One region of the Acidovorax sp. SRB_24 genome, then DNA from elsewhere that is predicted to be linked to it. Evidence: predicted binding sites of a transcription regulator. Region 1 holds the regulator's gene; the other holds the start of a gene.

The links. The regulator FNR, encoded in region 1, switches genes on or off when oxygen is low (the NO sensors DNR and NnrR bind a similar motif). The targets are predictions, from matches to a motif close to TTGATNNNNATCAA.
Region 2: the regulator FNR is predicted to act here: its motif matches at 2,501-2,514, upstream of cyoA (ubiquinol oxidase subunit II).

Annotation. Positions count from the first base shown of each region.
Region 1 covers NZ_MWOM01000011.1:3,964-9,377, forward strand. The annotation lists gene B2J89_RS05595 (TonB-dependent receptor) at 14-2,173, opposite strand; gene B2J89_RS05600 (SWIB/MDM2 domain-containing protein) at 2,492-2,809, opposite strand; gene fnr (fumarate/nitrate reduction transcriptional regulator Fnr) at 2,968-3,786, opposite strand; gene hemN (oxygen-independent coproporphyrinogen III oxidase) at 3,894-5,276, shown strand; gene B2J89_RS05615 (sulfite exporter TauE/SafE family protein) at 5,282-5,414, shown strand, end outside.
Region 2 covers NZ_MWOM01000039.1:13,202-18,615, reverse strand. The annotation lists gene cyoB (cytochrome o ubiquinol oxidase subunit I) at 1-1,344, opposite strand, end outside; gene cyoA (ubiquinol oxidase subunit II) at 1,417-2,487, opposite strand; gene B2J89_RS13785 (MFS transporter) at 2,644-3,975, shown strand; gene B2J89_RS13780 (NAD(P)H-dependent glycerol-3-phosphate dehydrogenase) at 4,009-5,016, opposite strand; gene secB (protein-export chaperone SecB) at 5,069-5,414, opposite strand, start outside.

The DNA.
Region 1 (5,414 bases):
GTGGGGGCAGGGTTTAGAAGCGCGTCTTGAGCGTCAGCTGGACCGAACGCGCAGTGCCCGGGGCGTAGAAGCCGCGGTACAGCGTGTCGGCGTAGAGCTTGTTGGTCAGGTTGCTGACGTTGAGCTTGAGCGTGGTCTTGTCGTCGAAGCTGTACTCGACCATGGCGTCGGCCGTGGCAAAGCCGCTCGCCGCCAGGTTGCGCGCACCCTCGGGGTTTTGCTTGCCACGGTAGGTCAGGCCGGCACCCACGCGCAATTGCGGTGTCAGGACATAGGTGCTCCAGATGCTGCCGCTGTGCTTGGGGGTCAGGCCCGGGCGGTCGCCTTGCACCTGCGCGCCGCCGCCGTTGGCCGCCAGGGGCGTGGTGCTCCTGTCGATCTTGGCGTTGGGAATCCAGGTGTGGTTCAGGAAGATGTCCCACTTCGGCGTGATGCGGCCTGCCAAGTTGAACTCCGTACCAGCGGCGTGGCGCTTGCCCGACAGCAGGTAGCCCGGGTTGTCGGGGTCGGTGTTGCGCTCGTTGAATTTTTCGCTGTAGAACGCGGCCACCCCCAGCAGCGCACGGCGCTCGAACAGCTCCCATTTGCCGCCGATCTCGATGTTGCGACTTTTTTCAGGTGGCGTGTCGGCCAGCGATCCGGTGCTGGCACTCACGTTGCCGAACTGGTAGGTGTCCGCCGAGGTGTTGAACGAGGAGCCATAGGACAGGTAGTAGGAGTCCAGCTCGTTGGGCTGGAACAGCGCACCCACGCGCGGGCTCCACAGGCCGTCGGAGGTTTCGTCGCTCAAGGCGCCGCTGGCGTTGCGGTACGAGGCCTTGAACTGGTCGTAGCGCAGGCCGCCGACCAGCTTGACGGTGGAGGTCAGCGCCATCGTGTCCTGCACGTACAGGCCGATGTTCTGGGCCTTGAAGGTGTTGAAGGCCACTGGCGCGCGCGCATCGGGCGCCGACGCGCCGTTGTTGGGCGTGCCGACGAAAGTGCCCAGACCGTTGGTGGCCGATGAATTACCGGCCGGGTTGGCATAGCTGGAGTTGCGGTGGGCGTCGTCGTGGTAGTAGTCGACGCCGGCCAGGATGTCGTGCTTCTTGCCGCCCCAGTGGAACGAATTCGTGTAGTCGCTCTGGATCTGCGTCATCGTGCTTTCGCCGATGCGGCCCTTGGATGCGCGCGTCAGCGGCGTGCTGGCGTTGATCTGGTCGAGCGACGTGATGGGCGAGCCAAAGCGGATCGCGCTGGCCAGCAGGTCGCGCTCGTATTGGCCGTGGCGCAGGCGCGTCTGCAGTTCGCCGCCGTCGCCGAAGCGGTGGATGTGGCCCAGGGTCAGGTACTGCGACGAGGTGTTGAGGTGGTCGCTGGCCAGGCCGTAGTAGTTCCTGGCCGGCAAGGTGGGCACGATCTTGCCGTTGTCGCTGATCCACGGGTGGTTGTAGTTGGGGCGGCCCTGGACATCCAGGTAGTACAGACCGACCGAGAACTCGTCGCGCGTGCCGATGCCCCAGCTGAAGGTGGGCGCAATGCCGCGCTTGTCCTGCTTGGCGCCGAAATTGTCGGCGCTGTGCACCATGGCATTGAGGCGCAGCGCTGCGTTCTCGCCGGTCTTCCAGTTGAAGTCGCCCGTGAGGCGGTGCTCTTTGCCCGTGCCCAGGGTGTACGAGGCTTCGTGTTGGTCGATCAGGAGCGGCGCCTTGTTGACTTGGTTGACCACGCCGCCGGTCGAGCCCTTGCCAAACAGCATGGAGGCCGAACCCTTGAGCACCTCGACGCGGTCGAGGTTGAAGGTGTCGCGTTCGTACAGCGGTGCGTCCTTCATGCCATCGGTGTAGATGTCACCGGCCTGGCCCAGCGAGAAGCCGCGCAGGCGCACGTCTTCCTCGCCGGTCTCGCCCGCCTGGAACGTGACGCCCGCCGTGGTGCGCAGAACGTCGCGGAAGTCGTCCTGGTTGCGGTCGTTCATCAGCTTTTCGGTGAACACCGTCACGGACTGGGGGATGTCGCGGATGTCCTGGTTGCCCTTGCCCACGGTGGTCTTCTTGGCGCGCAGCGTGTCCTTGCTTTGGATCTCGGCGCTGCCGTGCACGGTGACGGTCGAGAGAGTGGGCGTGGCGGTCTCGGTGGTTTGCGCCCAGCTGCCCACGGACGCGGCCAGCATCAGTGCGCCCAGGGGCAGCATGGCCTTGTCGGCAGGCGACGCTGCGGAAAGGGGGGCGGGGGGCTGCGGGGAATGCAGTGCGGGGTTGCGGCGCTGTGCGCGTGGTTGTGCCAATCTGGCCTCCGTCGGGTTTGAAAATACAACCGACACCGCAAGGGTGTCAGCAGGGAACGCGAGGCAGTGGCTGGGAAACTGGCTGTGCTTCGACAAGCACGCCATGATAAATCAAATGAAATGCATTCTCATTCGCATTGGTCGCAAAAACCACAGCGGACCGGAAGCACAGGCGAAAAAAAGCCGGCCTAAGCCGGCTTGGAAGAAAAAGTGCAGCTGCCTGACTTACTTCACGTGCTTGCCGATCAGGCCGGCCATCTCGAACATCGACACCTGGGGCTTGCCAAAGACTTCCTTGAGCTTGGCGTCGGCATTGATCATGCGCTTGTTGGCGGCGTCCTGCAGGTTGTGCGCCTTGATGTAGACCCACAGCTTGCTGATGATTTCGGTGCGCGGCAGCGGCGCATTGCCGACCACGGCGGCGAGGGCGGGGCTGGGCGTCAGGGCCTTCATGAAGGCTGCGTTGGGGGTGCGCTTCTTGGCGGGAGCGGCGGCCTTGTCAGCAGCGGCGGCCTGGGCCGGGGCTTTTTTTGCAGTTGCCATGTTGGGTTTTCCTTTTTAGGGTGGTCATTGAACCAGCGAAAACCTGCTTCTCCACTGGCCCGGTGATGCTACTGGGAAAAAAACGCCTTTCCAAGCGGACAGGGGCTTTTTTTGCGTCGCCTTGTTGCAGTCTTGCATAAGCGCAGCGCAGGCGCTCATCAGCCGCAGTTTTGCGGATTGACAAGGCGCCTGAGCGCATCGGGGTCGATGATGCGCACATGGCGCTGCTTGACTTCCATGGTGCCTTCCTCGACGAATTTGGAGAAGGTGCGGCTCACGGTCTCGAGCTTGAGGCCCAGGTAACTGCCGATTTCCTCGCGCGTCATGCGCAACACCAGCTCGGACTGCGAGAAGCCGCGCGTGTGCAGGCGCTGCACCAGGTTGAGCAGGAAAGCGGCCAGGCGCTCTTCCGCGCGCATGCTGCCCAGCAGCAGCATCACGCCGTGCTCGCGCACGATTTCGCGGCTCATGATCTTGTGTACATGGCTTTGCAGCGCAGTCACTTCACGCGACAGCTCCTCAATGCGGTCAAAAGGCATGACGCAAACCTCGGCGTCTTCGAGGGCGACGGCATCGCAGGTGTGCCGGTCGTTGACGATGCCGTCCAGGCCGATGATCTCGCCCGCCATCTGGAAGCCCGTGACCTGATCGCGCCCGTCCTCGGTGGCCACGCAGGTTTTGAAGAACCCGGTGCGGATTGCATACAGCGAGGTGAACTCCTCGCCGTTGCGAAACAGCGTGGCACCGCGCTTGACCTTGCGGCGTGTCGCCACCACTTCATCGATGCGCTGCAGCTGCGCATCGTTCAAGCCCATGGGCATGCACAGCTCGCGCAGGTTGCAGTTGGAGCAGACCACCTTGAGCGCTTGGGGCGTCACCTGGATGGGAATGCTGCCACTGTGGTGCGTCCCATGCGCAGTGTCGGAGGGCGAAGCTGGGGACGCCAGGGCGGTGCGGGTGGAGGGTGCGTCTGACATGGGTCAAATTATGAACCATCCACCCCGGCAGACACCCTTGATCAAAGTCAAGGACAGGGGCGCTTCCGTGTTGCACAGTGTGCTGGTTCGCTAGGAAGGCTTTTTCCATGACCGCTGTTACCCCCGAATTGCTCACCCGGTTTGACGTCCCCGGGCCGCGCTACACCTCTTATCCCACGGCCGACCGCTTTGTCGAGGCGTTTGGGGAAGATGAGTACGTGCTTGCCTTGCAGCAACGCCGTCTCGGCGCTGCGGGCAAGGCGCTGCCGCTCTCGCTGTATGTGCACATTCCCTTTTGCGAGTCGCTGTGCTACTACTGCGCCTGCAACAAGATCATCACCAAACACCCAGAGCGTGCCGATGTCTACCTGCGTTACCTGAGCCGCGAGGTCGACTTGCATGTGGCCCATTGCGGGGGGGGGCAGGTGGTCAGCCAGCTGCACCTAGGCGGGGGCACGCCCACGTTTTTGTCCGACGCGGGCCTGCGCGAACTCATGGCCATGCTGCGGCGCAGCTTCACGTTTGCGCCGGGCGGCGAGTATTCGATCGAGGTCGATCCGCGCACGGTGGACGCGGACCGGTTGGCGCTGCTGGCCGAGTTGGGATTCAACCGCCTGAGCTTCGGTGTGCAGGACTTCGATGCGGAAGTGCAGAAGGCCGTGCACCGCATCCAGCCTGCGGAGCAGGTGTTTGCGCTGGTGGCGGAGGCCCGGGCCCTGGGTTTCGAGTCGGTCAATGTCGACCTGATTTATGGCCTGCCGCGCCAGACACCGGAGTCGTTCGACCGCACGCTGGCGCAGGTCGCGCAGCTGCGGCCCGACCGCATTGCGCTGTACGCGTACGCGCACCTGCCAGAGCGCTTCAAGCCGCAGCGCCGCATCATCTCGGCCGATCTGCCCATGGCGTCGGCCAAGGTGGCCATGCTGTCGCGCTCGCTTGAAGCCTTCCGCCAGGCGGGTTATGTGTATGTGGGCATGGACCATTTTGCGTTGCCCGAAGATGCCCTGGCCGTGGCCAAGCGCCAGGGGCGACTGCACCGCAACTTCCAGGGCTACAGCACGCAGCCCGACTGCGATCTGATCGCCTTGGGGGTTTCCGCGATCGGCCGCGTGGGCGCCACTTACAGCCAGAACGCCAAGACGCTCGATGAGTATTACGACTGCCTCAACCAGGGCAAGCTGCCGATCGTGCGCGGCCTGGCGCTCTCGCGCGACGATCTGGTGCGGCGCGCTGCCATCATGGCCTTGATGTGCCAGGGCGAAATCCTGTTTGAGCCGATGGAGCAGGCCTGGCTGCTGGATTTCCGGCAGTATTTTGCCGCTGAACTGGAGCAGCTGCAGGAAATGGCCGGGCAGGGTTTGGTGCGCATGAGCGACGACGGTGTGGAGGTGACGCCCATGGGCTGGTACTTCGTGCGCGGAATCGCCATCGTGTTTGACAGGTACTTGCAGGCCGACCGCAACCGGGCGCGGTTTTCGCGCATCATTTAGGGTTCATGATTGCTTCTATCGCCTGGACTGCCTTGGTCATGGGGCTCGTGGGTGGGCCCCACTGCCTTGCCATGTGTGCTGCCCCCTGCAGCGCGGTGACCGGTATGGGCCGCGAGGATGTGGCACAGACCAGCGAGC
Region 2 (5,414 bases), on a different contig from region 1:
GTAGGTGATGCCGGCGAACAGGCCGAACAGCACGCCGCCGATGATGACGTTGTGGAAGTGCGCGATCAGGAACAGGCTGTTGTGCAGCACGAAGTCGGCCGGGGGCACGGCCAGCAGCACGCCGGTCATGCCGCCGATCACGAAGGTGACCATGAAGCCGATGGTCCACATCATGGGCAGGTCAAAGGTGATGCGGCCGCGGTACATGGTGAACAGCCAGTTGAAGATCTTCGCCCCCGTGGGGATCGAGATGATCATGGTGGTGATGCCGAAGAACGAGTTGACGCTCGCCCCCGATCCCATGGTGAAGAAGTGGTGCAGCCACACCAGGTACGACAGCACCGTGATGGCCACCGTGGCGTAGACCATCGACGCGTAGCCGAACAGGCGCTTCTTGCTGTAGGTGGCGACGATTTCGGAGAACACGCCGAACAGCGGCAGGATCAGGATGTAGACCTCGGGGTGGCCCCAGATCCAGATCAGGTTCACGTACATCATGGCGTTGCCGCCAAACTCGGTGGTGAAGAAGTTGGTGCCGACGTAGCGGTCCATCGACAGCAGGCCGAGCACGGCCGTGAGCACCGGGAAGGCGGCGACGATCAGCACGTTGGTGCACAGCGCGGTCCAGGTAAAGACGGGCATTTGCATCATCTTCATGCCGGGCGCGCGCATCTTGACGATGGTGGCCAGCAGGTTGATGCCCGAGAGCAGCGTGCCCACCCCCGCCAGCTGCAGTGACCAGATGTAGTAGTCCACCCCCACGTCCGGGCTCTGCGCGAGCCCCGAGAGCGGCGGATAGGCCAGCCAGCCGGTGCGCGCGAACTCGCCCACGAACAGCGAGGCCATCACCAGAACGGCACCGCTGGCGGTCATCCAGAAACTGAAGTTGTTGAGGAAGGGGAAGGCCACGTCGCGTGCGCCGATCTGCAGCGGCACGAGGTAGTTCATGAGCCCGGTGACCAGTGGCATCGCGACGAAGAAGATCATGATCACGCCGTGCGCGGTGAAGATCTGGTCGTAGTGGTGCGGCGGCAGGTAGCCCAGCTGGTCGCCAAAGGCCATGGCCTGCTGCAGCCGCATCATGAGCGCGTCGGCAAAGCCGCGCAGCAGCATCACCAGACCCAGCACGCAGTACATGATGCCGATCTTCTTGTGGTCGATACTGGTGAACCAGTCGCGCCAGAGCGTGCCCCAGACCTTGAAATAGGTCAGGGCGCCGACCAGCGCCAGGCCGCCCAGGACGGTGGCCACAAACGTCGCCAGCAGGATGGGGTCGTGGAGCGGTATCGCCTCCCAGGTGAGGCGGCCAAAGAGGAGCTGCGTGAAGTGAAGGTTGTCGAGCATCAGGGGACCGGCAGGCCGGAAGGGGCGCTGCCGTGAGGGTTTGCGGTGTAGGAAAAGTCCGGGGTGCCGGTGTCAGAGCGTCTGGGCGGGTGCCGTACCCAGCGCGCCCAGCGGGTCCTGCACGGTGCACATGGCGCCCACATACTGGCGCTCGGGCTGGCCGTCCAGGCCCAGGCGCTCGCGCGTGGCCGCGTCCAGCGAAGCCACGTTGTCCGTGCCGGGCAGGCCCAGGCCGCCCTGCGCATCGATCGCCATCATGTCGTTCATGCACATCTTGTTGGGCTCGACGCAGCGGTTGAGGATGGCCTCGTAGAGGCCGGGCGCGACCGTGGCATAGCGCTGCACGGGGTGGCGCTCGCTGGGTTTTTCCAGCTGCAGGTAGGTGGCGCGGCTGAGTTCGCCACCGCCCGCCTTGACGCGCTGCACCCACTGCGCAAAACCGTCTTCGTCGAGGCCATGGAACTTGAAGTGCATGCCCGAGAAGCCCGCGCCGCTGTAGTTGGCCGACATGCCACTGAATTCGCCGGGCTTGTTGATCACCGCGTGCAGCTGGGTCTGCATGCCCGGCATGGCATAGATCTGGCCGGCCAGCGCGGGGATGAAGAACGAGTTCATCACGCTGGACGCGGTGATCTTGAACTGGATCGGCCGGTCCACGGGCGCCGCGACCTCGTTGACCAGCGCAATGCCCTGCTCGGGGTAGAGGAACAGCCACTTCCAGTCGAGCGCGACCACCTCGACCACCAGCGGCTTGGCGTCGGCGGGCACGGCGCGCTGCGCGTCCAGGCGCTCGATTGGGCGGTAGGGGTCGAGCTTGTGGGTGCTGGTCCAGGTGATGGCGCCCAGCACGATGATGATGAGCAGCGGCACGGTCCAGATCACCAGCTCCAGCTGGGTGGAATGGTGCCAGTCGGGGTCGTAGTCGTCGCGCGGCGTGGCCTGGCGGTAGCGCCAGGCAAACACGAACGTGAGCACGATCACCGGGACGATGACCAGCAGCATCAGCCCCGTGGCGATGTAGATGAGGTTGCGTTGCTGGACCGCGATGTCGCCCGAAGGGCTGAGCAGCACGGCATTGCAGCCTGCCAGCAGGGCGATGGCGGGCAGTAGAAGCAGCCCGCGGAGGGTCTTGAAGGAAGGCATGCCGGGAAATGTGTTGATCGAGATCAGGGAAGGCGCAGAATCTACGTGCATCCAGGCCCTTTGCCCATTGGACGTTTTGTCCCAGGGGGCTTTTTTCAACGACCTGCAACCGGTACATGCCCGCTTGACGCAGCATTTCAAAAGGGAGTAAGCGCCATGACAGCCCTCAGTCACCCGTCCACTGCCGGCATTCCGCCCGCGCCGCGCCGCCGCGGCGCGCAGACGGGCCACAGCGCCATCGCGCCCAGCGAGATCGCCGTCGGAGTCATCATTGGCCGGGCCTCGGAGTACTTCGACTTTTTCGTCTTCGGCATCGCCTCGGTGCTGGTGTTTCCCGCGGTGTTCTTCCCCATGCAGGCGCCGCTGGCCGGCGCGCTCTGGGCCTTCGCCGTGTTTGCGCTGGCCTTCATCGCGCGCCCCGTGGGCACCGTGGCCTTCATGGCCATCCAGCGCCGCTTTGGGCGCGGCGCCAAGCTCTCGGGCGCGCTGTTCCTGCTGGGCGTGTCCACCGCCGGCATGGCCTTCCTGCCCGGCTACGCCAGCCTGGGGCCTGCCGCCATCGTGCTGCTGGCGCTGCTGCGGATCGGCCAGGGCCTGGCATTGGGCGGCTCGTGGGACGGCCTGCCCTCGCTGCTCGCACTCAATGCGCCGGCGCACCGGCGCGGCTGGTACGCCATGGTGCCGCAGCTGGGCGCGCCGGTCGGCTTCATCGTGGCCAGCGGCCTGTTCCTGTACCTCCACGCCAGCCTCTCGCAGGCCGACTTTCTGGCCTGGGGCTGGCGCTATCCGTTTTACGTGGCGTTTGCGATCAATGTGGTGGCGCTGTTCGCGCGGCTGCGGCTGGTGCTGACCGCGGGCTACCAGCGCCTGATCGAGGAGCGCCATCTGGTGCCCGCGCCCGTGGCGGAGCTGGTGCGCGCGCGCGCCGGCAACCTGCTCATCGGCGCGTTTGCGGCGCTGGCCAGCTATGCGCTGTTCCACCTGGTGACGGTGTTCCCGCTGTCATGGATCAGCTTGCATGCGGGCCAGCCGGTCACCGAGGTGCTGGCCGTGCAGATCGCCGGCGCGGCCATTGCCATCCCCTGCATCGTCGCCTCCGGGCTGCTGGCCGACCGCATCGGCCGGCGCAGCACGCTGGGGCTGCTGGCGGGCCTGATCGGCGTGTTTGCGCTGTTCGCGCCCACGCTGCTGCAGGGCGGGCGCTGGGGACAGGATGCATTCATCCTGGTCGGTTTTGCGCTGCTCGGCCTGTCCTATGGGCAGGCGGCGGGCGCCGTGTCGGCCAACTTCGAGGCACGCTTTCGCTATACGGGCGCAGCCCTGACCTCGGACCTGGCCTGGCTGCTCGGCGCCGCGTTCGCGCCGCTGGTGGTGCTCGGCCTGTCGTCGTGGCTCGGGCTGGCGGCGGTCAGCGGCTACCTGCTCTCGGGCGTGGCCTGCACGCTGGCAGCGCTGCACATCAACCGCACGCGCGAATTGCGCGGCTGAACCCCGGGCCCGCACGCGGGCCCGCGTGCACACTCAAGCGCCCTCGCCCTTGGGTCCGCGCTCCATCAGCGCCGCCACCGCGTCGGCCGGCTGCATGCGGCCATCGAGCAGGGCCACCACGGCCTCGCTGATCGGCATGTCCACGCCCAGGTGGCGCGCACGCTGCACCACGGTGCGGGCGCTGTACACCCCTTCGGCCACATGGCCCAGCGATGCCACCGCCTGCGGCAGCGTCTGGCCCTGCGCCAGCAGCAGGCCCACGCGGCGGTTGCGCGAGAGGTCGCCCGTTGCTGTGAGCACCAGGTCGCCCAGGCCCGACAGGCCCATGAAGGTGTCGGCGCGCGCGCCCAGGGCCAGGCCCAGGCGCGTCATCTCGGCCAGGCCGCGCGTGATCAGCGCGGCGCGCGCATTCAGGCCCAGGTGCAGGCCGTCGCACAGACCGGTGGCGATCGAGAGCACATTCTTGACGGCGCCGCCCACTTCCACGCCCACGATGTCGTCGTTGGCGTAGACGCGCACGCTGGGGCTGTGAAAGGCGTGCACCAGGGCGTCGCGCACGCGTTGATGCGCACTGGCGGCGACGAGCGCGGTCGGCTGGCCGCGCGCGACCTCGAGCGCGAAGCTCGGGCCGCTGAGCACGCCAGCGATCAGATCAGGCGCTGCCTGCGCCCGCACCTCATGGGCCATCAGCCCAAAAGACCCGGGATCGGCAGCGGCCTCGAAGCCCTTGCACAGCCAGGCCACGGGCACGGGGCAGCCGCGCAACTGCACCAGCATGGCGCGCAGCGCGGCCATCGGCGTGGCAACGATCACCAGGTCGGCCGCGGCGGCCAGCGCCGCCACGTCGCTACCGGCCAGAACCAGTGGGGACGGCAATGCGATGTCCGGCAGGTAGCGCGCATTGCAGCGTGCGGCGCGCATGTCCGCCAGCTGCTGCGCGTCGCGCGCCCACAGCGTGACCGCATGGCCCGCCGGATGGACCGTGGCGCTGATGGCCATGGCCGTGCCCCAGGCACCGGCCCCAATCACTACTATTTTCATAGCTGCTCGCGCTTTACCAGCAAGCGCTGGAGGCCAAAAAGACTGGAAATGCTTATTGCGCCAGGGTCGCGGGCGCTTCGCCGGCGGCCTGCGCCTGTTGCTGCTCGTACATGGCCTGGAAGTTGATTTCGGCCAGGTGCACGGGCGGGAAGCCGGCGCGGTTGACGATGTCGGCCACGTTGCCGCGCAGGTACGGGTAGACGATCTGCGGGCAGGCGATGCCCATGATGGGGCCCATCTGGTCTTCGGGGATGTTGCGGATCTCGAAGATGCCGGCCTGCTTGGCTTCGACCAGGAACACGGTCTTGTCCTTGATCTTGGTCTGCACGGTGGCCGTCACGGCCACTTCATAGATGCCTTCGGCCACGGGCGTGGCTTCCACGCCGAGCTGGATATCC